Shumkonia mesophila: one gene and its partner. The protein of the gene in region 1 interacts with the protein of each later gene in a pairwise test. Links are inferred from orthologs where the notes say so. Each region holds a gene or a part of one and is shown on either strand. Other genes may lie near its edges. The genes, in order: rlmN and ftsZ.

The links.
Region 2: the proteins of rlmN (region 1) and ftsZ interact in binary tests that used the Escherichia coli proteins (3 or more experiments, as listed by UniProt). The link is inferred for Shumkonia mesophila from one-to-one orthologs.

The regions. Positions count from the first base shown.
Region 1 is NZ_JAOTID010000001.1:368,671-385,192, reverse strand. What follows is about bases 248-3,200. They hold rlmN (23S rRNA (adenine(2503)-C(2))-methyltransferase RlmN), read right to left. Parts: upstream 2,313-3,200; coding sequence 1,182-2,312; downstream 248-1,181. Other genes in these bases: ODR01_RS01610 (invasion associated locus B family protein), read right to left, coding at 3,051-3,200; ODR01_RS01615 (hypothetical protein), read right to left, coding at 2,394-2,867; ODR01_RS01625 (esterase-like activity of phytase family protein), read left to right, coding at 248-1,099. Also shown: more of ODR01_RS01625, read left to right, coding at 1-247; more of ODR01_RS01610, read right to left, coding at 3,201-3,578; ODR01_RS01605 (RNA methyltransferase), read right to left, coding at 3,649-4,227; ODR01_RS01600 (NADPH:quinone oxidoreductase family protein), read left to right, coding at 4,311-5,282; ODR01_RS01595 (class I SAM-dependent methyltransferase), read left to right, coding at 5,285-6,556; ODR01_RS01590 (DinB family protein), read right to left, coding at 6,570-7,067; ODR01_RS01585 (MFS transporter), read right to left, coding at 7,083-8,303; ODR01_RS01580 (heparin lyase I family protein), read left to right, coding at 8,668-9,507; ODR01_RS01575 (DMT family transporter), read right to left, coding at 9,522-10,397; ODR01_RS01570 (DMT family transporter), read left to right, coding at 10,549-11,481; ODR01_RS01565 (4a-hydroxytetrahydrobiopterin dehydratase), read right to left, coding at 11,456-11,749; ODR01_RS01560 (metallopeptidase family protein), read left to right, coding at 11,843-12,241; ODR01_RS01555 (Lon protease family protein), read left to right, coding at 12,238-14,748; ODR01_RS01550 (hypothetical protein), read right to left, coding at 14,785-15,009; ODR01_RS01545 (FIST signal transduction protein), read left to right, coding at 15,395-16,522.
Region 2 is NZ_JAOTID010000013.1:90,145-102,714, forward strand. What follows is about bases 6,387-9,301. They hold ftsZ (cell division protein FtsZ), read right to left. Parts: upstream 8,695-9,301; coding sequence 7,078-8,694; downstream 6,387-7,077. Other genes in these bases: lpxC (UDP-3-O-acyl-N-acetylglucosamine deacetylase), read right to left, coding at 6,387-6,909; ftsA (cell division protein FtsA), read right to left, coding at 8,809-9,301. Outside these bases: ODR01_RS19135 (sodium:solute symporter family protein), read right to left, coding at 1-424; ODR01_RS19140 (hypothetical protein), read right to left, coding at 435-653; NAD-dependent DNA ligase LigA, read right to left, coding at 1,071-3,164; DNA repair protein RecN, read right to left, coding at 3,182-4,858; ODR01_RS19155 (outer membrane protein assembly factor BamD), read right to left, coding at 4,872-5,741; more of lpxC, read right to left, coding at 5,914-6,386; more of ftsA, read right to left, coding at 9,302-10,074; ODR01_RS19175 (cell division protein FtsQ/DivIB), read right to left, coding at 10,119-10,880; ODR01_RS19180 (D-alanine--D-alanine ligase), read right to left, coding at 10,958-11,860; murB (UDP-N-acetylmuramate dehydrogenase), read right to left, coding at 11,857-12,570. UniProt on the Escherichia coli protein: Essential cell division protein that forms a contractile ring structure (Z ring) at the future cell division site. The regulation of the ring assembly controls the timing and the location of cell division.

The DNA of each region.
Region 1 (16,522 bases):
TATCGTCTACACGCTGTCCGACCGCGGCCCCAACTTCACCTGCGGCGACGTGCCGGCGATTACCGGGCTTTCCGCCGATCAGGTGTGCAACGGGGTAAAGGGCCGCCTCTATCCGGTTCCCGCCTATACGCCCTCGATCTATGGGTTGAGGCTCAAGACCGACGGCACCTTCCAGGTGTTCGACGTCATCGCGCTGAAAGACAAGGACGGCAACCCCATCGACGGCCTGCTCAACCCGCTGACGGTGGCCAAGACCGAGGCGCCGCTGGACGGCTTCGGCAAGGCGCTTCCCTACAGCGCCAACGCCATCGACGCCGAGGGACTGGTCCGGCTCGCCGACGGCAGCTGGTGGATCGGCGAGGAAAACGGCCCCTCCATCGTTCACGTCGCCGCCGACGGCCGCATCCAGGAACGCATCGTGCCCGCCGGCAGCGAGAAGGATTTCGCCGGGGCCAACTACAAGATCACCGGCGGCCTGCCGGCCATCCTGACCAAACGCCAGACCAACCGCGGCATCGAATCGATGGCGGTGTCTCCCGACGAGGCCTTCCTCTATTTCATGGTCCAGAACCCGCTCGCCAATCCCGACGCCAAGGCCTATGCCCAGGCCCGGAACACCCGGCTCTTCAAGTACGACCGCCGGGCCCGCCGAGTGGTCGGCGAGTACGTCTACGAACTGGACGACCCGCAGAGCTTCCGCCTCGATCCCTCGAAGAAGCAGAGCGATCCCAGGATCAGCGAGGTGATGGCCCTGGGCGCCGACCGCCTGCTGGTGCTGGAGCGCACCGAGAAGACCACCAAGCTCCACGAGGTGACGCTCGCCGGCGCCACCAACATCCTGGCCGGCAAGTGGGACGACGCGGCGACGGCGCCTTCCCTCGAGCAGACGGCGGCGGCCGCCGCCGGCATCGCACCGGTCGCCAAGATCCTGCGCTTCGATTCGGCGGATCACCCCGAAGTGCCGGCCAAGCTGGAAGGCTTGGCCCTGCTGCCCGACGGCGCGCTGTTCATGATCAACGACGACGATTTCGGGATCACCGGCGAGAAGACCCGCGTGGTCATCCTGCGCGGCGACGGCCTCAAGACGGCCGGCCGCTGAACGTTTCCTGTGCCCGCAACTTGCACCTGGGGCGTCCCGAGTGGACGCCCCTTCTTTTTGGGGGACTGCGGAGACCGGCGGATCAGGCCGGGGCCGGGGCCTCGTGGTCGTCCTCGGCGCCGGTGGCGAGGCGGGTCTTGTAGCGGCTCAGCCGTTCGCGCTGGGTCTCCGACCGCAGCTGGCCGCAGGCGGCCATGATGTCGCGGCCGCGCGGCGTGCGGATGGGCGCCGAATAGCCGGCGGCGTTGACGATCTCGGCGAAGCGCGTCATGGCGTCCATCGTCGAGCACTGATAGGGCGCCCCCGGCCACGGGTTGAAGGGGATGAGGTTGAACTTGGCCGGGATGCCCTTGACCAGGCGCACCAGGGCGTGGGCGTCGGCCGGGCTGTCGTTCACCCCCTTCAGCATGACGTACTCGAACGTGATGCGCCTGGCGTTGTCGGCGCCCGGGTAATCGCGGCACGCCGCCATCAGCTCGGCCAGCGGGTATTTCCTGTTGATCGGCATGATCTCGTCGCGCAGCTCGTCGGTCACCGCGTGCAGGCTGATCGCCAGCTTGACCCCCAGATCCTCGCCGCAGCGGCGGATCAGGGGCACCACGCCCGAGGTGGAAAGGGTGATGCGCCGCTTGGAGATGGCGATGCCCTCGCCATCCATGATGATCTTGAGCGCCTTGGCGACCTCGTCGTAGTTCATCAGGGGCTCGCCCATGCCCATCATGACGATATTGGACAGCAGCCGGCCGCCCTTGGGGGCCGGCCACTCGCCATAGGAATCGCGGGCCACCATCAGCTGGCCGACGATCTCGCCGGCCGTCAGGTTGCGCACCAGAAGCTGGGTGCCGGTGTGGCAGAACTTGCAGGTCAGCGTGCAGCCGACCTGCGACGAGATGCACAGCGCGCCGCGGTCCTCCTCGGGGATGAACACGGTTTCCGCCTCGTGACCCCTGGCGAAGCGCAGCAGCCATTTGCGCGAGCCGTCGGCCGAGCGCAGTTCGGTGGTGACGCCCGGCCGCTCGACGCAGAAGCGTTCGGCCAGGCGGGGGCGGAAGTCCTTGGCCAGCGTGGTCATGGCGTCGAAATCGGTGGCGCCGCGGTGATACACCCAGTGCCACAGCTGCCGGGCGCGGAAGGGCTGCTCGCCCATTTCGGCAAGCAGACTGCCAAGCTCGGCGCGGTCGAGGCCGATCAGGTTGATGCGTTCATCGGTCATGATGGGAGGATATAGCGATTCGGCCGGCCGGGCCAAAGGGTCTGACGGGGGGCGGGGCGATTTTTCGCAACGGCGAAAAGATCAGTCCGCCTTCTTCTTGGTCACCTTGCACACGGAGGCGCCAGCGATGCGGGGGTCGGCGGCGCCGGTTTTCGGCAGGCCGGCCACCAGGTCGATGCCGATCACCGCGACACGCCCGAGCGCCACGTTGACCGCCTCGGTCAGCCGGCCGCGCGCGGCATCGACGTTGAGACCGGCCGCGCCGTGGCCGGGAAGGGGGGCGCGATAGAGGGCGGCGATGAAGGCGTCCAGCACGCGCGGCGACAGGTCGCAGACGGCGGCGGCCGACCCGCCGGCAGCCAGGCGCAATACCGGCGTGACGGCCATCGCCCGGATGCGGCCATCGGCATTGCGCACCGGGGCCATGAAGGCGGCCAGCCGAACCTGCGAGCCGGTGGCGGCCGGGTGCGGCGCCGGCACCACCTCGGCCCGGACGCCGGCGGCAAGCCCGCACACGGCAAGGGCGACGGCGAAGAGGGCGAGGCGTGGACGCATGGACGATTTTCCCGGATGGAGCGCGCCGCATGGGCGCTCCTTGCTCTACGTCTCGCAATCGGCATGCCAACCCGCGGCATCGCGACGGGCGCAGGATTCCAGCCCGGCCCTGGCGGCGGGTCATCCGGATACGAGAATGATTTTCATGGTGCGTCGCAGGATGCCGGCTTCGCCGGCGACAGGCTACTTGACCCCGCAGGCCTTGTTGATGGCCTCGAGCGCCGCCGTGAAGCCCTTGAGCGAATAGCTGTCGGTGGTTTGCGTGCCGCGGCTCGACGTGCCCTTGACGACCAGACTGGCACCCGCCTTCATGGCGGCGATCAGGGCCTGGTCGGTCTTGGCCTCGCGCGTCCACGCGAAACCCTGGTCGGTGAACAGCATGATGGGCTGGCCGCCGCCGACGCGGACCTCCACCTCGCTGCCTTCCTTGTAGATATAGCCGGCCCGCACGCTGACCTCGCCCGTCGTCTTCTCGGCCGGCCGGTGGGTCACCATCATGTAGGCGGCGCCGCGCTGTCCGGCCACGCCCTCGGACTTCTTGGGAAGGCTGGCCATGTAGCACAGCGGCTTGCCGTTCTCCTTCTCGCTGAAGGCGCTCCAGTCGTCGAAATTGTCGATGAAGCCGGAGGCGGGAGAAGGCGTCTGGGCGGCGGCGGCGCCGGCTCCGATGAGGAGGGCGGCGACGATGGGGAAAAGACGAGCGGTTTCCATGGCGCCATTGATAACCGCGCCCGGCGTCGTTGCCAAGAGGGTGACGCGGCGATGCCGGCTTTTGCCGGGTTCAATCGATGTCGGTCACCCGGGTCGGCGGCGGCGCCAGGAACAGGTCGACCTTGCGCCGGAAGCGGGGCGGACCGAACACCGGGGCCTCGCGCGGCGTTGGCTTGCCGCCCGGGATGCCCGGCCGCTCGGCGAACTTGCCCAGGTTGAGCAGGCGGTCGTACATGACGATGGCCGCCGCGATGCCGACGTTGACGCAGAAGTGGGTGGGAATCTTGATGACGAACTCGCAGCGCTCGATGGTGGCCGGCGACAGCGAGCCGCGCTCCGGCCCCAGGATGTAGGCGGCCTGGCGCGGATGGCGGAAGGTGGGCAGCTCGACGGCGTCGTCCGTCAGCTCGACGCCGACCAGCGCGCAACCCTTGGGCAGCATGAGCGAACCGAGGTCGGGAAAGTTGTAAAAGGGCAGCGAGGCCGGCGCGTTCGAGGTGTCGGCCAGGCGCCCCTCCTGCTCGGGGTAGACGGCGGCCACCGTGAACACGAAGCTGGCGCCGAAGGCATGGGCCGTGCGGAAGATGCTGCCCATGTTGAGCGCTTTGCTGATGCGCTCGACACCGACCCCGAAATAGCCTCTGACCACTCGCCTTCTCCCGCTTGCCTGGTGTAGGGTTGTTAACCTTGGCCAAAACGGCGGAACAATCAAGGAGGTCGCGCGTGCGGGCGATGGTGTGCAGGAACTGGGGCGGTCCCCGCGAGCTCAAGGTCGAGGAGGCGGCGGCGCCGCCGATGATCGAGGGCGGCCTGCGCATCGCGGTGGCCGCCGCCGGCGTCAACTTCGCCGACACGGTGATGATCGAGGGCCGCTACCAGAACAAGCCGCCGCTGCCCTTCTCGCCGGGCATGGAGGTGGCCGGACGGGTCGTCGAGACGGCGCCCGGGGTCAAGGGCTTCAAGCCCGGCGACCGGGTGTTCGCCAAGCTCGACTACGGCGGCTACGCCGAGGAGGCGGTGGCCGATTCCAGCTTCGCCTGGCCCATCCCCAAGGGCATGGACATGACGACGGCGGCTGGCTTCGCCGTCGTCTACGGCACCTCGCACCTGGCGCTTACCGATCGCGCCGGCCTGAAGCCTGGCGAGACGCTGCTGGTGCACGGCGCCGCCGGCGGCGTCGGCCTGACGGCGGTGGAGATCGGCAAGAAGCTGGGCGCCACCGTCATCGCCACCGCCGGCACGCCCTCCAAACTGGCCATCGCCGCCGAGCACGGCGCCGATCACCTGATCGACCATTCGGCCGAGGACGTGCGCACCCGGGTGCTGGAGTTGACCGGCGGGCGCGGCGCCGAGGTCATCTACGATCCGGTGGGCGGGGCCGCCTTCGCCGCCTCGCTGCGCTGCGTCGCCTGGGGCGGGCGGATCATCGTCATCGGATTCGCCAGCGGCACCATTCCGCAGGTGCCGGCCAACATCCTGCTGGTCAAGCACATCGGCGTCCTTGGTTTTGGGTGGGGCTCCTACCGGCTGCACCGGCCCGACCTGCTGACCGATTCGATGAAAACGCTGCTCGGCTGGTACGCCGAGGGGGCCTTGAAGCCGCGCGTCTCCATGACCTTCGAGCTCGCCGAGGCGAGGAAGGCCTTGGACGCCCTGCTGGGCCGCAAGTCGACCGGCAAGATCGTGCTGACGACGGGACGCTGAGCATGGCGGCACGAGGCGCCAAGGGGGGCGAGGGCAAACTGCGCCGCCAGTACGAGGCCTATCCCTATCCGGCGCGCGATCCCAGGGACGAGGCCAGGCGCCTGATCACCGGCTCGCCCAGCCATCTCGCCGAGCTCGACCACTATGTCTTCGCCGGCCGGCGCGATGCCTCCCGGCCGTTTCGCGTGCTGGTGGCCGGCGGCGGCACCGGGGATGCCACCGTCATGCTGGCCCAGCAGCTTGGCGATGCCGGCGGCCCGGCCGAGATCGTGCATATCGACCTGTCGGAAGCCTCGCTCGCCATCGCCGAGGCCCGGGTCAAGGCGCGCCGTCTTTCCAACGTTGCCTTCCGGCGGCTGTCCCTCCTCGACCTGCCGGGCTCCGGCCTCGGCCCCTTCGATTACATCGACTGCTGCGGCGTGCTGCATCACCTGGACGACCCGGCGGCCGGGCTGGCGGCGCTTGCCGCCGTGCTGGCCCCGCGGGGCGGCCTCGGGCTCATGGTCTATGGCGCGCTGGGGCGCACCGGGGTCTATCCGGCCCAGGCCATGCTGCGCGCGCTTGCCGGCGACGACGAAGGGGAATCGGCGGCGCGGGTGGCCGTGGCCCGCCGCCTGCTTGCCCAACTGCCGCCGACCAACTGGCTCAAGCGCAACCCCTTCATCGCCGACCACCTGCAAGGCGACGACGCCGGCCTCTACGACCTGCTGCTGCACAGCCGGGATCGCGCCTACACCGTGCCCGAGGTGGCGGCGCTGGCGGCGGGGGCCGGCCTTCGCGTCGCCGCCTTCGTCGAGCCCGCGCTTTACGATCCGGCCTCCTATCTGACCGACCCGCAAATCCTGGCCCGCCTCGGCCGGCTGCCGTGGCTGGACCGCTGCGCCTTCGCCGAGAACCTGGCCGGCAACCTGCGCAAGCACGTCTTCTACGCCATCAAGGCCGACCATCCCGGGCCCTGCGTCGCCGACGCCGCCGACGAGGCGGCGGTGCCGGTGTGGCGCGAGGCGGCGGATTCCGCCCTCGCGAAAGCCATCCGCCCGGGCGGCGCGCTGACCGCCAATCGCGACGGCGTCGGCTTGCGATTCCCGCTGCCGCCGCTGGCCGGCGCCATTCTCGCGCGCATCGACGGGCATCGCTCCATCGCCGCCATCCGGGCCGAGGTCATGGCCGCCAATCCCAGCCTTCCGGAAGACGCCTTCGCTCAACAGTTCGCCCAGACGTTCGCCGCGCTGAACGGCATCGGCAAGCTGTTCCTGCGCCACCCGGCCGGCTGAGTGCCGTTGCTGGCTAGGCCGGCTCGCCGCGGATGAAATAGAGGAGGTCGAGGGGCGGCGGGTCGACCGGGACCTGGGAAAGCAGGCCGTGGACCTGCCCGCGGTGATGGGTCGCATGATTGAACAGATGCCCCAATACCATGGGCAGAGGCGTTTGCTGGTGTTCTCCCCTCAAGGTGCGGTATTTCAGGACATCGTTCAGGCGGGCTGGGGCGAGGGATTCGATATACGCGATGATGGCGGCGTCCTCGGCACGACGCGCCTGCCACAGGGCCTCGCGGTCATCGTGCAGGATGGTGTCGAGGCGGGGAATGCCGGCATCGCCCCCGGCAAGCCGCGCCATCCACGTCCTGTCGGCGACCAGGATGTGGTTCAGGGTGCCGTGGATGGAACCGAAGAAGGCGCCGCGTTGTGCCCGATAGTCTGTCTCGGTCAATGCAAGGCAGGCCCTGAACAGGCGGCTATTGGCCCAGCCGTTGTAGCGGGCGAGGGTGGCAAAATACGCGTGCAATCGTCCCCCCCCAGGCTACTCGGCGGTGACGGCGACGCTGCCGGCCGGTACCGCCAGCGGCCGCTCGGCGATGGGGGCGTGCAGCAGGGCGGCGGCCAGCCCGAGCACGATGGAGGCGATCCAGATGGCGTCGTAGGACCCGGTGGCGTCGTACACCACGCCGCCCAGCCAGACGCCCAGGAAGCTGCCCACCTGATGGCCGAAGAAGACGATGCCGAACAGGGTGGAAAGATAGCGCACCCCGAAGATGTGGCCGACCAGCCCGCTGGTCAGCGGCACGGTGCCCAGCCACAGGAAGCCCAAGGCGGAGGCGAAGATGTAGACCGACATCTCACTCTTGGGGGCGGCCAGGAAGACGGCGATGACCATGGCCCGCAGCACGTAAAGGCCGGCCAGCACCCACTTCTTGGGATACATGCCGCCCAGGGCGCCGCAGGCATAGGTGCCGGCGATGTTGAAGATGCCGATCAGGGCCAGCGCGGTGGCCGCCGTGGTGCCCGGCAGGCCCAGGTCCCTGAGGTAGGCCGGCAGGTGGACGGCGACGAACACCACCTGGAAGCCGCAGACGAAGAAGCCGGCCGTCAGGTACAGATAGCCGCGATGGCTGAGGGCTTCCGACAGCGCCACGCGCAGCGTCGCCGCACCGTGGCCGCGCCCCGCCGCCGAGGGCCGCCCGGCCACGGCAAGGGCGAGGGGCACCATCAGGGCGGCCAGCACCGCCATCGACAGGAACGCCCCCTGCCAGCCCTGCTGGGCGATCAGGGCCTGGCCGACCGGGGCCATGGCGAACTGGCCGAACGAGCCGCCGGCGGAAACCAGCCCCAAGGCCATGCTGCGCTTTTCCTCGGGCACCCGCCGGGCCACCGCGCCCAGCACCACCGAGAAGCCGGTGGCGGCCATGGCCAGGCCGATCAGCACGCCGCCGCCCATCTGCAGGCCGGCCGTCCCCTCCATGCCCGACATCACGACAAGCCCGGCGACGTAGGCGGCGGCCCCGGCCGTCACCACGCGCCCCGCCCCGTAGCGGTCGGCGATCATGCCGACGACGGGCTGCACGGCGCCCCACAGCAGGTTCTGCACCGCCATGGCCAGCGAAAAGGTCTCGCGGGCCATGCACAGGTCGGCGGTCACGGGCGGCAGGAACAGCCCGAAGGTCTGGCGGATGCCCATGGCGAGGCTGAGGATGAGCCCGCCGCAGACGATGGCGACGAGAGGTGTGCGGACGGCGGCGGGCATGACGACGGCTCCCGAAAAGCGACACGTTCGCCTCATATGGGAACGGCGAGTTCGCTTGCCGACGACAATATTGTCATGGCGACAAAGCGATGGGGCTGCGCCCCGAAAGCCTTCGATAGGGTTGACGCGGGGGGGGGTGTGAGGTGGCGAGGATGACTCGACCGCGTCACGAAATGCCCTGGCCGCATGGGGGGTGCGCGATGCCTTCGCTGAAGGCGTCGGGCGATTGGGGGGATGACCGCCGGGCCGTCCAGGAATTTGACTCGCACACGGCATCCGGGTAATCCCTTCCGGGGAATGGAGTTAGAATTCCGGCGTCCCAAAAAGAGGCCGTCGGAATTGCCGGGGAGGGAACGACCCGGAAATGATGCCCTACTGGAGTTGTGACATTGTGAGAGCCCTTAAGATCGCCGCGATTTTGTGTGCCTTTGTCCTGACGTCATGCGATGTGAATCCGGATGTCAACCCGGGGGCCGTCCGGCACGCCGTTTCGCGGTTGTTCGGACATTCCCCGCCGCAGGTTCAGGATGGCTTCGAGACGTCCCGGCTCGACACGATCTGGTCGCGCAGCAAATTCCTTCCCGACGCCGTGGAAATGCAGTCATCGGTTGTCAGGGCCGGAATGGGGGCCGTCCGAATCACGCTTCATGGCGGAGACCAGATTCCGACCGAACGGGGATCGGGCCTGGAGCGCGCCGAACTGATGGAATCATGGGGACTGTGGACGCTCGAAGACCTGAGCTATGAATACGTGTTCAGCCTTTTTGTCCCGCCGGATTTCCCGGTTGTCCCGGTTCGCCTCGTTCTGGCCCAGTGGAAGCAGGACTGCCCGATCGAAGACTGCAATCCCAACAATCCCGTCATCGCCATCCGGTATGTCGCGGGGGAGCTGCGGATCACCCACAAAACCGGGCCGCAGCCGACCGTCCTCTACCGAACGCAGGAGGACATCAGGGGGCGGTGGCTGGACTTCCGGTTCCAGATCCGCTTCTCGCAAGGCCGGAACGGGCGAATCAGGGCCTGGCTTGGCGATGAGGCGATCATCGACTACCGGGGCGTCAACGCCTACCCGGCCGAGGGCGGGTATACGGACAGCAACGCCTTCTATTTCAAAATGGGACTTTACCGGGACCTCATGGCCGAGCCGATGACGGTGTACGCCGACGAGTACAGGAAACGACGATTGCCGGACGACGCCATCTGAACCCGGGTGGGGGCCTATTTTCCGCCTTTGGCGAGGACAAGCCCATTGCCGGCCAGCACCAGGACGACGCCGCCCAGCGCCAGCGGCGTCCAGGCGAAGCCCTCGAAGAGGGTGGAGAGGGTGAGCGCCACGATGGGAAAGAGGACCGAGGCATAGGCCGCTCGGTCGGGTCCGATACGGCCGACCAGGGTGAGATAGCTCCAGAAGCCGATCACCGTGGCGCCGATGGCAAGGTGAAGCAGCGACAGCACGTAGGTCGGCGACGGATCGAAGGTGAAGGGGATGCCGCGCGCGATGCTGTAAAGCGCGATGAAGGCGAAGCCGTAGGCCATGCTCCAGGCGTTGTTGGGAATGACCGGCAGGCCGGCCCGCTGGTTGCGGGCGCTGAGCAGCATTCCGGTCGTCGCGAAGGTCGTGCCGGCCAGGGCCAGGGCGAGGCCCAGGCTGCCGCCCGCGGCGAGATCGAAAGCCCGGATTTCCGGCCAGAAGACCAGGCCGATGCCGAGGAGCCCGCAGGCCGCGCCGGCCGCCACCCGCGGGCGGACGGGGAAACCGAAGAAGAGGGCGCCGAGCACGATGGTCATCACCGTGATGGTCGAAAACGCCACCGCCACCAGTCCGCTGGTCAGGTATTGGGTGGCGGAATAGATGAGCAGGAAGTTGGTCGAGAAAAGGCACAGTCCCTGGGCCGCCATGAAGGCGTGCTCGCGCAGCGAGAAGCGCAGCCGCCGGCGGGTGACGAGGCAGAGAGCCAGCAGGATCACGGCCGAGGCGCCGAAGCGATAGACGATCGACACCTCGGGCGCCACCACGCCCAGCTGGAACTTGATGGCCAGCCAGCTGGTACCCCAGAAGAGCACGGTGGTGGCGTAGAGCAGCGCGTTGGTCATGGGTGGGGCTATCGACATGGGTTGGCGGGGCGCGGAGTATGCCGTCCCGTCCCGCCACGGGCAATCGGTATAACCGATTTCCTCTCCGCCCCCGGGGGGGCCGCTTGCGGCATTTTGCGCTTCCTTCTGGCAATCGCCGGACAAGCTCCGTATGGTCCGGTCCGCCATGAGCCGCCGCCGTTTCGCCGTCTTTGCCGCCGACATCCCGCCGCCCGTGCAGGGGGCGCTGTGGATGGCGTTTTCCGCCTGCAGTTTCGCCGGTGTGTCGGTGGTGGTCCATTCCCTGGCCGGGCGGATTCATCCCTTCGAGATCGCCTTCTTCCGCACGGTCTTCTTCCTTCTTGTCATGTCGCCCTTGCTGCTGCGCTCGGGGCGGTCGGCGCTGGCGACGCGGAACTGGCGGATGCACCTGTTCCGCGCCGTGGCCAGCGTGGCGGCGATGATGGCGTGGTTCTCGGCGCTGAGCCTGATGCCGATCGCCGAGGTCACCGCGCTGACCTTTACCGCGCCCCTGTTCTCGACCCTGGGGGCCGGCCTGCTGCTGGGCGAGCGGGTGGGGGTGCGCCGCTGGGGGGCGGTGGCGGTCGGCTTCGCCGGCACCCTGGTGATCCTGAGGCCGGGCGTCGAGGCGCTGGCGGCGGGGGCGTGGGTCGCCCTGCTGGCCGCGCTCTTCATGGCGGTCATCCCGCTGTCGGTGAAGGTGCTGTCGCGCACCGATCCGCCGACTACGGTGGTGCTGCTGGTGGCCCTGCTGTCGACGCCGCTATCGCTGATCCCCGCCCTTTTCGTGTGGACGGCGCCGCCGCCCGACACTTGGCCGTGGCTCATCGCGTCGGGCCTGTTCGCTTCGGGCGTCCAGTGGGGCATGGCCAAGGCCTACGCGCTGGCCGACGTCACCGCCGTGCTGCCGTTCGAGTTCTCGCGGCTGATCTTCGTGGCGGCGGCCGGCTTCGTCATGTTCGGCGAGGTTCTCGACCTGTGGACGGGGATGGGCGCCGCCATCATCTTTTCGGCGACCCTCTACACCGCCCGGCGGGAGGCCCGACTGGCCCGGCGCGTCACCCCGCGGCCGCCCGATCGATGAAGCGGGCCAGCTCGATGTCGCGCGCCGTGACGCCGCCGGCATCGTGGGTGGAAAGCACGACGCCGACCCGGTTATAGACGTTGCTCCATTCGGGATGGTGGTCCATGCGCTCGGCCTTGAGCGCGACCCGCGTCATGAAGGCGAAGGCGGCGTTGAAATCGGCGAAGCGGAAGTCCTTGGCGATGGCGTCGCGGCCGTCGGCCTCGCTCCATCCGTCGAGGGCGGCGAGGGCGGAACGGCGGGCCGGGCCGGTCAGTTTTTCGGTCATCGGGGCCTCCTTCTCGGGTTCCGGGATGGGAACTGCCTGCCGGCGACATAGGAGCGCTTGGCCGCCGGGTCAAGCCGGGGTAAGGTTCGCGCCATGAGACCCCGATTCACCGTTCCGCCTTCGCTGGCCGACATCGAGGACATCGCCCACGAGGCGTATGCCCGCATTCCCTTCGAACTGCGCCGCTATGTCACCGACGTGGTGATCCGCATCGAGGAGTTCGCCGACGAGGAAACCCAGGACGAGATGGACCTGGAAAGCCCGTTCGACCTGCTCGGCCTCTACCGCGGCGTGTCGCTGGACCGCCAGAGCGTCGCCGACGCCCGGCAGGAACCCGACATGATCTTCCTCTACCGCTCGCCCATCCTCGACTATTGGTGCGAGACCGGCGACGACCTGACGCGCATCGTGCGCCACGTGCTGATCCACGAGATCGGCCATCACTTCGGCCTCAGCGACGAAGACATGGAGCGCATTGAGGAGCAGATATGACGGGCCGCCTGAAGCCCCTGCCGCCGGGTGCCCTCTACACGCCCTGCGACCCCGCCGACTTCCCCTTCGCCACCACCGCAGAGATCGACCCCGTCGAGGACGTCATCGGCCAGGACCGAGCGGTGGCGGCGGTCCGTTTCGCCATCGGCATGAAGCATCACGGCTTCAACCTGTTCGCCATGGGCCCGGAAGGCACCGGCAAGTACAGCTTGATCCGCCGTTTCCTCGAACTGCGCGCCGCCGGCGAGCCGGTTCCCGACGACTGGGGCTATGTCAACAACTTCGACGAGCCGCACCGGCCGCGCGCGCTCCGGCTGCCGCCCGGCCGGGCGGCACCGCTGGCCGCCGACATGGACCGCCTGGTCGAGGAACTGCGCGCCGCCATTCCCGCCGCCTTCGAAAGCGACGCCTACCGGGCGCAGCGCGCCGTCATCGATCAGCGCTTCAAGCAGCGCCACGAAGAGGCGTTCGGCGGCCTGCACGAAAGGGCGCAGAGCCAGGGCATCGCCCTTGTCCGCACCCAGGCCGGCCTCGTCCTGGCGCCGGTCGCCGACGGCGAGGTGCTGGAGCCGCAGGATTTCGCCAAGCTGCCGAAGGACGAGCAGGAGCGGCGCACCCAGGCCATGGCCGATCTGCAAAAGGAACTGGAGGCCCACCTGGCCGAGATCCCCAAGTGGGAGAAGGCGCAGCGCCAGGAGATCCGCAAGCTCAACCGCCAGGTGACGCGCCAGGCCGTCGACCACCTGATCGAGGAGGCCAAGCGGCCGTGGACGGGCCTGCCCGCGGTGCTCGACCATCTGGAGGCGGTGCGCCGCGACGTGGTCGAGAACGTCCGCGATTTCCTGTCCTTCGAGCAGGCGCCGGAGGCGGCGGCACAGGGACGGCCGCCGTCGAAGATCGAGGCCGATCCCTACCGGCGCTATCACGTCAACGTGCTGGTCGACAACACCTGCCCGTCGCCGGTCGACGAGGCCGAGGGGCGCTCGGACCACGGACCGGCCTGCGTCGACGGCCGGTTGGCGGGCGCACCGGTGGTCTACGAGGATCATCCGACGCTGCCCAACCTGATCGGCCGCGTCGAGCACCTGTCGGAATTCGGGACCCTGGTCACCGACTTCAACCTGATCAAGGCCGGCGCCCTGCACCGGGCCAACGGCGGCTATCTGATCCTCGACGCCCGCAAGCTGCTGACCCAGCCGTTCGCCTGGGAAACCCTCAAGCGGGCCCTGCGCTCGCGCCGGCTGCGCATCGAATCGCCCGGCGAGGCCGGCGGCCTTCTGGGCACGGTGACGCTGGAACCCGAGCCCATCCCGCTCGACGTCAAGGTGGTGCTGCTGGGCGAGCCCCAGCTCTACTACGTGCTGACCGAAAGCGATCCGGAAGCGGGCGAGCTGTTCAAGGTGGTGGCCGATTTCGACAACCGCATGGACCGCAGCACCGGCAGCGCGCTGCAATACGCCAAGCTGATCGCCACCCTGGCCCGGCGCGAGAACCTGAAGTCGCTGGACCGCGGCGCCATGGCCCGCGTCGTCGAGCACGGCGCCCGGCTGGCCGGCGATGCCGAGAAGCTCAGCACCCACATGGGCAGCATCGTCGATCTGGTGCGCGAGGCGGACTTCTGGGCCGGCGAGGAAGGGGCGGCGGTGGTCGGCGCCCCGCATGTGCAAAAGGCCATCGACGCCCGCATCCATCGCGCCGACCGGGTCCGCGAGCGCATCCAGGAAGAAATCCGGCGCGGCACCCTTTTGGTCGAGACCGGCGGCGAGCGGGTGGGGCAGATCAACGGCCTGGCCGTGCTGCAGATGCACGATTTCGCTTTCGGCCGGCCGTCGCGCATCAGCTGCCGGGTGCGCCTGGGCAAGGGCCAGGTGGTCGACATCGAACGCGAGGTGGCCCTGGGCGGGCCGCTCCACTCCAAGGGGGTGCTGATCCTGGCCTCCTATCTCGGCACCCGTTTCGCCCGCGAGATGCCGCTGTCGCTGTCGGCCAGCCTGGTGTTCGAGCAATCCTATTCCGGGGTCGACGGCGACAGCGCCTCCTCGGCCGAGCTGTACGCGCTGCTCTCGGCGCTGAGCGAGATTCCCATCCGCCAGGGCTGGGCGGTGACCGGCTCGGTCGACCAGCACGGGCGGGTCCAGGCGATCGGCGGCGTCAACGAGAAGATCGAGGGGTTCTTCGACGTCTGCCGGGCGCGCGGCCTGACCGGCCGCCAGGGCGTCCTCATCCCCGCCGCCAACGTCAGGCACCTGATGCTGCGCCGGGACGTCGTCGAGGCCGTCGCCGCGAAGTCCTTCCGCATCTATGCGGTGGAGACCGTCGATCAGGGCATCGAGATCCTGACCGGCGTCCCCGCCGGGGAAGCCGACGCCAAGGGGGGCTTTCCAATCGGCAGCGTCAACCGCGCCGTGGTGCGAGGGCTGGAACGGTTGGCCAGGCTGGAGCGCAAGAGCGAGGAAAAACGCCTGCCCGGGCGGCGCTCCGGGCGGCGCGACCCGCGCGAGGATTGACGGCCGCCGCCGGGGCGCCGGACCCGTCCGGATCGGTCAGAAGGAGGGGGAGAGGCTCGGTGCCGCCGAGAAGCGAGCCTCGAAATTCAAACGGTCGCGTTCGCGCTCGAACAGTACCATGAACTTGCGGGTGATCCCGTCATGCTCGACGCTGGCCGGATGCAGGTCCCACTGGCCCTCGCAATGGCTCTGGAGCCAGGAGGCCACCTCGCCGGTCGGCACCCGGGTCGTGAAGATCATTCCGCAAAACAGGTTACCCATCGCACGTCACGTCCCGCCATCGCCGCTCCGGGAGCGGCAGAATCCATCGGAAGCCTGGAGACTAAAGGACGCCCGGGCCAGCGACAAACTGGGGAAACCCCGGACGGGCGTCCGGGAAATCCCTAATTCCACCCCGCAGACCGCCGATTCCACGGATCGCGCCGTCCGGAACGCTTCCGCTGTGCTTCAACGGCCGTGCCACGGAATGAGATTCCGCCCGCCGGTCGGGGCGGGGGGCGCATTCGGCGATTGATCGGGGCGGGGTCCGATGGGACAATCCGCCGGCACTCGCGATGGAGGGATACGGACGCGGCCGCTCTTCGGCAGGGAGGTCTCGCTGTTTTTCGCTTGTGGCGATCGTCCGATCGCGGAGGGGGATGGACTGATGGATTCGATCGACGCGGCCCCGCCTGCCGCCGGAAGTCCCGTTGGCCTGGGACAGGGCATCGGACCCGACTCGGCGGTCGTCTGCCGCGAGGCGGCCTGCCAGGCCCTTGTCGGTCTGGCGCCAGGGGACCCGCCGGCATGGGCGGTGGCCTTCAGCGGCGGGCGCCACGACGGCCCCAGGGCGTTCGCCGCCATGCGCGACGTCTTGGGCGACATTCCGCTGGTCGGCGGCGCCGCCGTCGGCACCATCACCCGCCACGCGGTCGGCTACAGCGGCTTCGAATGTGCCGTCGCCGTTTTTCCGGCCTCGCTCGGGGCACCGGCCATCCTGGCCGAGGCGGGGCTCGATGACGGCGAAGCGGCGGCCGGCGAACGGCTGGGCCGGCGCATCCGCGAGGCCGCCCGGCCGGGGGCGGCGGTCATCCTGTTCTACGACAGCGTCCGCTCGGGGCCGCCGCCGGTCCTGCATGCCGGCAGCCGCCTGGTCGAGGGCATTTATGCGGGCCTCGACGGCATGGCCATCCATCTTGTCGGGGGCGGCACCATCGCCGATGTCCAACTCACCGCCAGCTACGTGTTCGACGGCCAGGGCTCGACCCGCCACGCGGCGGTGGCGGTCATCCTGCCGCCGGCGCTCACCGCCGACACGGTGATCCTGCACGGCTGCGTTCCGGCCAGCTCGTTCATGGAGATCACCCGGGCCGAGGGCGCCGTCGTCTACGAGCTGGACGGCCGGCCCGCCATCGAGGCCCTGGAGACGATGCTGGGCATGCCGATCGACGACAAGCGGGCCCGGGATCTGTCGCTCAGGGTGACCCTGGGCGAGAAGCATGGCGATCCCTTCGCGCCCTATGACGAGTCGGCCTACGTCAACCGGCTGATCGTCGCCGCCGACGCCAAGAGCGGGGCGCTGACGCTGTTCGAGGCCGACTTCCGGACCGGCGCCCGCGTCCAGTTCATGGCCCGCGACAACGACATGATGCTGGCTTCGGTCAAGCGGGGAACGAAGGCGCTGATGGAGCGCCTCGCCGGCAAGTCCTGCGTGCTCGGCCTGTACTTCGATTGCGCCGGCCGCTCGGGGCTGGTGAGCGGGTCCTCCAGCGAGGAGGCGCAGGACATGGTCCGG
Region 2 (12,570 bases), on another replicon or contig:
GCAGGGTCAGATACTGGATGAAGGCCAGCACAGAGACGATGCCGACGATCACCACCAGCGACCTCGACTGATAGCGGTCGCGCAGCATGTCGCCCATGCTGAAATAGCCGCGCGCGGCACCCAGCTTGGCCATCCTGGGGCCGATCAGGTACCAGGGCAGCAGGCCCAGCGCCGTATAGGCCAGGATGTAGAAAGAGGCCGCGCCCCGCGAGTAGGCCCAGGCCGGCCCGCCCAGGAAGGCGAAGGCCGAGAAGATCGTGCCGCCCATCAGGAACCACATGACGACGATGCCCAGGCCGCGGTCGGCGACCGCGTATTCGGAGATCGAGAAGAACGAGCGCCCCTTGCCCGCCAGCATCCCCAACACGAACGCGAAGACGAGGTATCCCCCCATCATCGCCAGCGCAATGATCCATTCCGGCATGTCGGCCTCCTCAGCGCCCGTATTCGTAACGGAAAAAGGCGATCAGGCCGACGAACTCGACGCCGATCCAGAAGACCACCCAGAACAGCGAGAACGGCAGTCCGATCACGATCGGCTGCGCCGAATTGCCCAGCCCGTAGAGCGGAAACATCATGACGAGCAGGATGAATACGGCGAAGACGGCATAGGCTCTCTCGGGTGTCTTTCTCTTCGTTTCAGTGTCAGGCATGTTGTGGCTCCCTGCCGGTTTCATTGCAGCGGCGGCACCCCCATGGGCCGCCGGTCACGGACGCCTCGGCGGTGGAAACGCGACGAGACCCGGCCCGGCAGCCGGCGCCTGCCGAGAGGATCCCGTCGTCGAAGTCGTCGTGAGGTTGGTGTCCTCGGTGCCCATATCGGGATCGAGGCCACGAGAAGCGTTGTCTGCCAACACCGCATGTCGTCTATGGAATCGACGATCCCCGGCTTCATGGGCTGGCCTCCGTCGCCGGCGATGCCGAACCGTTGGCATCGCTCAAAATCTGGCTGACCTGGTACCTTAGGTGCCGCTCCCCGTCGCGCGTCAGTGTAACCGAGGGCCGCGCCGGCCGCAACGAGTGGTATTCCGGGAAAAAATTCTAGCGATGGCTGCCCGACGCGGCCGGCCTCAACCGATAAGGGCCCGCCAATCGGCTTCGCTGAGCGTGGCGACGCCCAGTTCCTCGGCCTTGCGGGCCTTCGAGCCGGCGTCGGCGCCGACGACCACGTAGTCGGTATTCTTCGACACCGAGCCCGCCACCTTGGCGCCGAGCGCCTCGGCCCGGGCCTTGGCTTCGCCGCGGGTCATGGTTTCCAGCGTGCCGGTGAAGACCACGGTCTTGCCGGCGATGGGCGAGGCCTGAACCGCCGGCGCCTGGAACGGCTCGACCGTCAGTTGCCATTCTTTCTTTTCTGTTTCTTTTGTACCGACGAGATCGTCGAGGACCTCGCCATTGTGCTGCTCGGCGAAGAAAGCCAAGATGTCACCGACCATCCCTGGGCCGATGCCGTCGATGTTGATGAGGTCTCGGTAAACTTCTGAATCGGTGTCGCGGGCCGCCGTCATCGCCGCCCGCCATCTCTCAAACGTCCCGTAGTGGCGGGCCAGCAGGCGCGCCGTCGCCCGCCCCACCTGCGGGATGCCGAGGGCATAGATCAGGCGCTCCAGCGCAATCGTCCGCCGCTCGCCGAGCGCGCGCACGAGGTTGCGGACCGACTGCTCTCCCCACCCCTCGCGCTCGGCGATTTCCTCGGTCCGGCCGGGAAGCCTGAAGATGTCGGCCGGCGTCTTGATGAGGCCGTCCTTCCAGAACGCCTCGATGTGCTTGCCGCCCAATCCCTCGATGTCGAAGGCGTCGCGCGACACGAAGTGCCGAAGCCGTTCGACCGCCTGGGCCGGGCAAATCAGGCCGCCGGTGCAGCGCCGGGCGACCTCCCCCTCCTCGCGCACCGCTTGGCTGCCGCATTCAGGGCAGACCTCGGGAAAGACGAAGGGGCGGCTGCCGGCCGGCCGCTTCTCCAGCACCACCTCAACCACCTGCGGAATGACGTCGCCGGCCCGCTGGACGATCACCCTATCGCCCTCGCGAACGTCCTTGCGGGCGATCTCGTCCTCGTTGTGCAACGTCGCGCGCGACACCACGACGCCGCCCACGGTCACCGGCTCGAGATGCGCCACCGGGGTCAGCACGCCGGTCCGGCCCACCTGGATATCGATCCTGTTGAGCACGGTTTCGGCCCGCTCGGCCGAGAACTTGTGGGCGATGGCCCAGCGCGGCGCCCGGCTGACGAAGCCCAGGCGCTCCTGCCAGTCCAGCCGGTTGACCTTGTAGACCATGCCGTCGATGTCGTAATCGAGCGTGGCGCGCTGGCTTTCCATGGCGGCGTAATGGGCAAGCAGCGCATCCGCGCCCGTGCAGACGACAACCAGGGGGTTGGTGCGAAAGCCCCAGCTGCGCAGCAGTTCCAGGAATTCCCCCTGGCTTTTCACCGGCAGCCGGCTGACCTCGCCCCAGGCATAGGCGAACATGCGAAGCGGCCGCTGGGCGGTGATCCCGGCGTCCAACTGGCGCAGGCTGCCGGCGGCGGCGTTGCGCGGGTTGGCGAAGATCTTGCCGCCCCTTTCCTGCTGGCGGACGTTGAGCGCGGCGAAGTCGGCCCGCGACATGTAGACCTCGCCGCGCACCTCGAAGACGGCCGGCACCTCGCCCGCCCGGATCTCGGTGGGGATGTCGTCCAGCGTGCGCAGGTTGGCGGTGACGTTCTCGCCGGCCGCGCCGTCGCCGCGCGTCGCCCCCTGGACCAGCCGGCCTTGCTCGTAACGCAGCGACACCGAAAGCCCGTCGATCTTGGGCTCGGCGACGATTTCCAGCGGCTCCGCCTCCGGCAGGTTGAGGAAGCGGCGGATGCGGGCCAGGAATTCCCGCACGTCCTCGGCGGAAAACGCGTTGCCCAGCGACAGCATCGGCTTGGCGTGGACCACCTTCTCGAAGCCGGCGGCGACGGGAGCGCCGACCCGCCGGGACGGACTGTCGGACCGCACCAACTTGGGAAAGCGCGCCTCGATGGCCTCGTTGCGCCGGCGCAGGGCGTCGTATTCGGCGTCCGATACCGTCGGCGCGTCGTTCTGGTGATAGGCCCGATCATGGGCGGCGATCTCGGCGGCCAGCGCCGCCAGTTCGGCCTCGGCTTCCCGTTGCGTCAGATCCTCGACGGCAAGCATTCGCAGATCGCGCTCGTTCATGCCGCCCCGCCCCCGGCGAGCAGGCTGTCGGCGGCGGCGCGGGCCTCGTCGGTGACCCGGGCGCCTGCCAGCATGCGGGCGATTTCTTCCTTGCGCTCGCCGGCCGAGAGCGCCTCGACCCGGGTGACCGTGGCGGCGCCGTCGATCTTCTTGGAAACCCGCCAGTGATGGGCGCCCCGCGCCGCCACCTGCGGCGAGTGGGTGACGACCAGCACCTGGAAGCGGACGGCCAGGCGGGCCAGCCGTTCGCCGACGGCATCGGCCACGGCGCCGCCGACGTTGGCGTCGACCTCGTCGAAGACGATGGTGGGCACCGGGTCGGCCTGGGCCAGGACCGCCTTCAGGGCCAGCATGAAGCGCGACATCTCGCCGCCCGAACTGATCTTGTTGAGCGGCCCCGGCGGCGTTCCCGGATTGGTCGCCACCTCGAAGGCGACGGCATCCGAGCCGTGCTCGCCCCAGGCCCCCTCCTCCAGCGCGTCGATGCGGGTGCCGAAGCGCGCGCTGCCAAACTTGAGCGGGCCCAGCTCGCCGGCCATCGCCTTGTCCAGGCGCGCCGCCGCGGCCAAGCGCTTCTCGCGCAACGCGCCGGCGGCCGCGACATAGGCCGCGCGGGCCGCCGTCGCTTCCGCCTCCAGGCGGCGCACCCGGCCGCCGCCGTCCTCGATATCGCCCAGCTTCGCCTTGAGCCCGTCGAGGACCGCCGGCAGCCGGTCGACATCGACGCCGTGCTTGCGCGAAAGGGTGCGCAGGGCGAACAGCCGTTCCTCCACCTTCTCCAGGTTGCGCGGATCGAGGTCCATGTCGGCGCTGGCCCGATGCAACAGCACGACGGCCTCGGCGGCCTCGACCGCCGCCCGGTCGAGGGCGGCGAGCGCCGCGTCGAGGCGCCCTTCCGCCTTGTCGGCGACCCGTTCCAGGGCCCGCGCCGCGCCGCGCAACGCCGCTTCCACCCCGGCCCCGGCGGAAAGGTCCGCGGTCGCCTGGTTCATCGCCTCGATCAGCTTCTCGGCGTGCATCATGACGGCGCGCCGCTCGGCCAGTGCCGCCTCCTCGCCGGGCTGGGGCGCCAGGGCCTCCATCTCGTCGACGGCATGGCGCAGGAACTCCTCCTCGCGCCGGGCCTGGGCCAAGTCGGCTTCGGCCCGCTCGAACGCCTCGACGGCCGCCCGCCAAGCGCGATGGGCCCCGGCGGCGGTGGCCCCCTCGGCGGCGAGCCCGCCATAGGCGTCCAGCAGCGCGCGATGGGTGGCGGTATGCATCAGCCGCTGATTGTCGAACTGGCCATGGATTTCGACGCAGGCGTCGCCGATCTGGCGCAGCAGCGAGACGCTGACCGGCTGGTCGTTGACGAAGGCCCGCGAGCGGCCGTCGGCGCCGACGATGCGGCGCAGGATCAGCTGTCCGCCGCCGTCCTCGATCCCCTGCTCGGCCAGCAGCGCCTCCGCCGGATGGCCGCCATCGACGTCGAAGGCCGCCGCCACCGTGGCCTGCGCCGCGCCATGGCGCACCAAGCCGGCTTCGGCCCTTTCGCCCAGGGCCAGCCCAAGGGCATCCAACAGGATGGATTTGCCGGCCCCGGTCTCGCCGGTCAGCACGCACAGCCCCGGCTGGAAGGTCAGATCCAGCCTTTCGATGAGGACGACGTCGCGGATGGACAGGCTGCGCAGCATCCAGCGGACCGGATCACCAGAACTTGAACCAGGACTCTTTTTTCGCGGGGTCGGTCTCGATCTTCTCGACCTTCGGCGGCTCCGCATCGCCTTCCCAGAACTTGTACCAAGCGGTCTCCTGGGGCCGGATGCGCTTCTGCTCGAGCAGTTCGTAGGCGTCGACATACCATTCGCTGCCCGGGAAATTGTGGCCGAGCACCGCCGCCGTGCGCCTCGCCTCCTCGCTCAGGCCGAGCGCCAGGTAGGCCTCGGTCAGCCGCAGCAGCGCCTCGGGGACATGGGTCGTCGTCTGGTGATTGTCGACCACGTAGCGGAAGCGGTTGATCGCCGCCAGATAGTGGCCCTGGCGCAGGTAGTAGCGGCCGATTTCCATGGTCTTGCCGGCCAGATGGTCATGGGTCAGGTCGATCTTGAGCCGGGCGTCCTTGGCATAGGTGCTGTCGGGAAAGCGGGTGATCAGTTCGTCCAGGGTCTTCTTGGCTTCCTGGGTCATCTTCTGATCGCGCCGGACGTCGGAAATCTGCTCGTAATAGCAGAGCGCCTTCAGGTAGTAGGCATAGGGCGTGTCGCGGTTGGACGGGTGAAGCTGGATGAAGCGGTCCAACGCCACGATCGCCTCGTCGTAGGCGCTTTTCTGATAGTGGCCGTAGGCGGCCATCAATTGGGCCTTGGTCGCCCACGACGAATAGGGATGCTGGCGCTCGACCTCGTCGAACTGCCGGGCGGCGGTGTCGTACTTCCCGGTCTGCAGCGCGTCCATGGCCTCGTTGTAGAGCTCCTCGATCGGCCGCTCGACATAGAGCTCCTCCTTGCTCGCGCAGGCGGCGAGCAGAAGGGCAAAGGCGAAAGCCGCGAGGCTGAGCGGTGTCCTTCCACGGGTCATGGGATCGGGTCATTCTCCGGCGGGTTCGGCGATCGCCCGGCGCGATCGGCCCGTTGCCGCGGACTATACCACGGCCGCTTCAAATGTCGTTAGGATGATACGCACAACGCCGCGCCGCGCAAGGCCCTAGGCCCGCCGGCGCGTCACACGTCGATCGAAGAGGAAACCGCCCTCAGGCCGTCGCGGCCAGCCCTACCGGCATATCGTCGGCAATCGAAGCCCGCATCGCCGGCGCTTCCGCCCCCGCCACCCTGACGGTGTCGTAGCACCAGGCGTCGGGCTGGGCGAAAAGCTGCCGCAGCAGGCGGTTGGTCAGCGCATGCCCCGAGCACCGGCCGTCGAACCGCCCGATGATCGGCGCGCCGGCGGTGTAAAGGTCGCCGACCGCGTCCAGCGCCTTGTGACGGACGAACTCGTCCTCATAGCGCAGGCCGTCCTCGTTCAGCACCTTGTCGCCGCTGACCACCACCGCGTTTTCCAGCGAGCCGCCGCGGGCAAAGCCGTTGGCCCACAACTGCTCGACCTCGTGCAGGAAGCCGAAGGTGCGGGCCCGCGACAGTTCCTTCTTGAAGGTGCCGTTGACCAGTCCCAGCAAAAGGGCCTGGCGCCCGACCAGGGCGCTGTCGAAATCGATCTCGAAACCGACCGCGAAGCTGTCGGCCGGATAGAGCGCCGCGATGCCGCTCTTGCCGCCGTCGACGACCACCGGCTTGAGCACGCGCACGCCGCGGCGGGCCACGCCCAGGTCGCGCACGCCGGCACACTCGATCAGGAAAACGAAGGGCTCGGCGCTGCCGTCCATGACCGGCACTTCGGGACCGTTGATCTCGATCTCGACGTTGTCGATCCCGCAGCCGGCCAGCGCCGCCATCAGATGCTCGATGGTCGAAACCACCACCCCCTCGCCGTTGCCGACGACGGTGCACAGCCGCGTATCCACGACATGATCCCAGCGGGCGGGGATGACGGCGCCCTTGCCCGCGATGTCGGTCCGCCTGAAGACGACGCCGTGACCGGCCTCGGCCGGCTTCAGAACCATCGATACCTTGGCCCCGCTATGGAGCGCCACGCCCGAACAGCCGATGGGGCTCTTCAGCGTCTTCTGGGTATCGATGCGCTCGTCGGTCAAGGTCTCGACCCGGCGGCGTCTGATCTCGGAAAATCCCATCTTCGGTGTCTTTCCCCGGTGGTTCCCGGCATCGGCTGCACGCCGAAAAACCCTTGGACCGAAAGCAGTTAAAGAAAAAGTGCCACGAGGGTTGATATACCCACCAACCCCGTGGCACTCAAATCAATCATTGTTTCTAATTGTTTCCGTGCAACCGATTGTTTTTCCTCAGTTTGCTTGCCTCCTCAGGAAGGCCGGAATATCCAGCAGGTCGTCGCCGGACTGGGAGTCCTGCAAACGGTCCGACGGGTCGAGGCCGCCGATCTCGGATTGCTCCTTCGTCGCCGGCATCGGAACCGGCGCCGGCTCGGCCCTCGGCTTGGCCGCCCGGCCGGTTCCGGTCACCTTCTCGAACAGGCTGGGGCCGCGCGGTTTGGCGGCCTCGACGTGGGGCCGTTCGACCGCCCGGGCTCCGTTGGCCATCGCCGCGCCGGCGAACGGATCGGCCCGGCGTGGCGGCATCGGCTGGTCGTTGCGACCGACCGGCCGCGCCGGAATGAAGGTCTCCCGCGCGTTGACCGACGGCGCCGCCGCCGGGGCCGGCACCTGATCGGAGGGTGCCGCCACGAAGTGATCCAGCGCCCCCGGCTCGACCTCGGCGACCGCCTGTTCGGCGGCGACCTCCTCAGGCTTGACGGCGGCCGTTTCCTCGGTTTCGGCGACAACTTGCTGGGTCGCCGGCATCGACACGACGGAACCCAGCGGCGAGGCGTACGCCTCGGCCGGAACGGCCTTCTTGCGCTCGATCGCCCGCTCGGCCCGCGCCTTGGCAAGGACATCCAGCGTCACCGGCGCCGGCTGGGTCTGCGACTGGGTGCTCATGCCGGTGGCCACCACCGAGATGCGCATCTTGCCGTCGAGGCTGGCATCGAAGGTCGAGCCGAAGATGATGAAGGCGTCGCCGTCCACTTCGGCACGGATGCGGTTGGCCGCCTCGTCGACCTCGAAAAGGGTCATGTCGGTGCCGCCGGTGATGTTGATGAGGACGCCCTTGGCCCCCTTCATCGAGGTGTCGTCGAGCAGCGGGTTGGCGATGGCCGCCTCGGCCGCCTCCAGCGCGCGACGCTCGCCCTCGGCCTCGCCGGTGCCCATCATGGCCTTGCCCATCTCGCTCATCACCGAACGGATGTCGGCGAAGTCGAGGTTGATCAGGCCGGGCATCACCATCAGGTCGGTGACCCCGCGCACGCCGGAATAGAGCACGTCGTCGGCCATCTTGAAGGCGTCGGCGAACGTCGTCTTTTCGTTGGCCACCCTGAACAGGTTCTGGTTGGGGATGATGATCAGGGTATCGACGTACTGTTCCATATCGTTGATGCCGGCCTCGGCGATGCGCATGCGGTGCATGCCCTCGAAATGGAACGGCTTGGTGACGACGCCGATGGTCAGGATGCCCATCTCGCGGGCCGCCCGGGCGACCACCGGCGCGGCGCCGGTGCCGGTGCCCCCGCCCATGCCGGCGGTGATGAACACCATGTTGCTGCCTTCCAGGTGATGGACGATCTCGTCCATCGTCTCCTCGGCGGCGGCGCGGCCCACTTCGGGCCGGTTGCCGGCACCCAGGCCCTGGGTGACGGTTGCGCCAAGCTGGATGCGGGTGTCGGTGCGCGCCTGCGCCAACGCCTGGGCGTCGGTATTGGCGACCACGAAATTGACCCCCTCCAACTCGGCCTGGATCATGTTGTTGACGGCGTTGCAGCCAGCGCCGCCGACGCCGAAGACCGTGATACGCGGCCGCAGCTCGGGCACTTCGCTGGTGGTCGGCAGGCTCAGGTTGATGCTCATAATTCCCTCCGAAAAACTGACGAAGCCAAGATATTCCCTGTGTGTTGCCGTCCGCGGGCGGCGATGCCGGGGGTCCGCCCCCTCGGCGGGCCGGTCAGGTCGAACGTTCTCCCTCTAGAAATTCTCACGGAGCCATTGCCCGAAGCGGCCGAACCGCCCGTTGGGCACCTCTGTTGGGCGGTAGGGCGAACTGACCGCCGCCGCCGGGGTTCGAATCGCGTACTTCAGCAGTCCCGCGCAGGTCGAAAAGGCCGGACCGCCGGTCGCCTCGGCCATGCCGCGGATGAACTGCGGCCGGCCGAGCCGGACCTGCTTGTCGAGGATCATTCCGGCCACCTCGCGCACGCCCGACAACTGGCTGGCGCCGCCGGTCAGCACGACGCGCCGCCCGGCCACCTTGTCGAAGCCGGCTTCCTCCAGGCGGGCCCGCACCATCTCGAAGGTCTCCTCGATGCGCGGCCGGATGATGCTGACCAGCATCGAGCGCGGCACCGGATTGGCCTCGGAGTCCGACTCCTCGCCGATGACCGGCACCTTCAGCACCTCGCGGTCGTCGGACGGCGTCGGCATGGCGCTGCCGTAGAGCGTCTTCATGCGCTCGGCATGGGCGACCGGGGTGGAGAGGCCGCGGGCGATGTCGTTGGTGACGTGCATGCCGCCGACCGGGATGCCGTCGGTATGGATCAGCTCGCCGTCGAAATAGACGGCGATGGTGGTGGTGCCGCCGCCCATGTCGATGAGGGTGACGCCCAGCTGCTTCTCGTCGTCGACCAGGCAGGCCAGCGACGAGGCCAGCGGCGAGACCACCCTGGCGTCGATTTCGAGATGACAGTGGGCGATGCAGGTGGCCAGGTTGCGCAACGCGCCGCCGCTGGCGCTGATCACGTGGACATTGGCGCCCAGCCTTTCCCCGAACATGCCGCGCGGGTCGGCCACCCCGCGCTGGCCGTCGATGCTGTAGCCGACCGGCAGGGTGTGGATCATCTCGTGATCGGCCGGGCGGCCGTGGTTGAGCACGTGGGGGTCGAGCACCTGGCGCAGATCGGCGTCGCCGATCTGGTGGCCGGCGATGGAAATCTCGTAGGCGATCAGCCGCGAAACGGGCTCGCCGCCCGACAGGTTGACAATGACCTCGCGGATGTTCTCGCCGGCCATCTGCTCGGCCGCCTCGACGGTGGCGCGGATGGAATCGGCGGCGGCCTCCATGTCGACGATGGTGCCCGAGCGGATGCCGCGCGACAGCTGGTGGCCCATGCCGACGATCTGCAGCCCGGTGTCGCCCCCGGTCCTGGCGATGAAGCAGACCACCTTGGTGCTGCCGATATCGAGCGCGGCAACCAGGCCGTTGCGCACTTTCGGGGTCGTGCCGTTCGTCTTCATCCGTCTACCGCTCTTCGATCCGTCGCCATGGGCTTGCGGGCGTCTCACGTTTCGGTGCCGGGCTCGAGCCCCTCGGACTGGCGCGCCTTCTGCACGATCAGGCGGTCGGGAAGCCTGAGATCGAGCACGCCGACGTCCTTGGCCAGCACGTGATGGGTTCGTTCGTAATCGGCCAGCCGGTTCCAGGCCGATCCCGTGTTCTCCTCGGGCAGGCGCACGTCGATGCCGTTGTCGAGGCGAACGTTCCAGCGCCGGCCGCCGACCCGCACCGCCGCCTTCACCCGCGCCATCAGGTCGGGCTGGTTCCACAGCGTCTCCAGCAGGCGGGCGGTGTGCACCGGGGCGTCCTCGCCGACCACCAGCAGCAGGTGGGCGAAGCGCTCCAGCTTGCCGTCGGGGATCACCTGGCCGTCGCGGTCGATGAGCGCGAACCGGCCCTGGTGCTGCCACACCGCCAGCGGCCGCCGCTCGACGACGCGCAGAAACACGGTGTCGGGCAGCCGGCGCTGCACGGACGCCGATTTGACCCACGGCAGGGCCTCGACCCGTTGCTTGGCGGCATCGGGATCGAAGGCCAGGATGGGGGCGCCGCGGGCCAGGCGCACCGCCTTCAGCAACTCGTCGCGCGGCGTTTCCTGGCGGCCGAGGACCAACACGTTTTCGACCCGGAAGCCCATCTCGGCGGTCGTCGCGATGACCGCCCAGCGGGCCTTGGCGGCGACGTTCGCAGCCCAGCCCGACTGCCACATCCACCAGCCGCCGGCCGTCGCGCCGGCGATCGCCGCGACGGCGGCCAGCGCGACCACATGGCCGCTTTTCCAAAGAGGCTTCACCCGTGGGCGGGGCTGGCCCCTTTTCTTCGACGTCGAGGATGTCCACGGTCTCATCGATCGCACTCCGCACTCTCAACCATCCAGGTGCACAGTTCGGCAAACGAGATGCCGGTATGCGCCGCCTGTTCGGGCACCAGGGACGTCGGCGTCATCCCGGGTTGCGTGTTCACTTCCAGCAGGAAAAGGGTGTCGCCGTCGTAGCGGAAGTCGGCCCGGGCCACGCCCCGGCAGCCGAGCACCGCGCAGGCGCGGGCGGACAGCCGCAACGCCTCGTCGTAGACCTCGGCATCGAGCGGCGCCGGCAGCAGGTGCCGCGAGCCGCCGGCGGCATACTTGGCGTCGTAGTCGTAGAAGCCGTGTTCGGTGGTGATCTCGGTCACCGCCAGCGCCCTGTCGCCCATGACCGCGACCGTCAGTTCGCGGCCGGGGATGAAGCGCTCGACCATCGCTTCCGCGCCGAACGGCCAGCGCTCGATCACCGTGTTGATGTCGCCCTGCTCGCGGATGATGAAGACGCCGACGCTCGAGCCCTCGTTCGGCGGCTTGACGACATAGGGGCGCTCCAGCGGGTCGCCTTCCTTGAGCTCCTCCAGGGTGACGACGGCATCCTCGGCGACCGGAATGTCGGCCGCCCAGAACAACCGCTTGGCCGCCGGCTTGTCCATGGCGAGCGCCGAAGCGAGCAGGCCGGAATGGGTGTAGGGAATGTCGAGGATATTGAGCAGCCCCTGGATGCATCCGTCCTCGCCGAAGCGGCCGTGCAACGCGTTGAAGACGACGTCGGGCCGCGGGAACAGGCGGGTCAGCAGCGCCCCCACGTCGCGCTGCACGTCGATGGCGGTCACCCGATAGCCGGCTTCGCGAAGGGCGGTGGCGCAGGCCGCGCCGCTGACCAGCGACACCTCGCGCTCGGCCGACCATCCCCCCATCAGAACGGCGACGTGCTTGGTCATGCCGAATCCCTCCGTTTGCCGGGATCGGCGGTGCCGATGCGGCGGATTTCCCATTCCAGATCGACGCCGGCGGTCTCGCGGACGCGACGGCGGACCTCTTCGCCCAGGTCCTCGAGGTCGGCGGCGGTCGCCTCGCCGGTATTGATCAGGAAGTTGCAGTGCTTTTCCGACACCATGGCGCCGCCCCGGCGCAGGCCGCGGCAGCCGGCCTGTTCGATCAGCTGCCACGCCTTGGCGCCGGGCGGATTCTTGAACGTGCTGCCGCCGGTGGCGATGCGCAGCGGCTGGGTGGTTTCCCGTTCCTTCTGGATGTGCGCCATGCGCCGGGCGATGTCGTCGCGTCGGCCGGGCACCCCCCGCAGGGTCGCCGCCACCACGATCCAGTCCTCGGGGATCGAGGTGCGGCGGTAGGAAAAGCCGATGTCGGCGGCGGCGAGCTCGTGCGCCTTGCCGGCGCCATCAATGGCGCGGGCCCTGACGACCACATCCTTCATCTCGACGCCGTAGGCGCCGGCGTTCATGCGCACCGAGCCGCCGACGGTGCCGGGAATGCCGCTCAGGAATTCCAATCCCTCGGTCTCGGCCTCAAGGGCGGCCCTGGCCACCTGGATGGCCATGGCGCCCGAGCCGGCCTCGATCTCGGTCCCCTTGGCCTTGATGTCGGCGAAACCGCGGCCGAGGCGCACCACCACCCCCGCCACCCCGCCGTC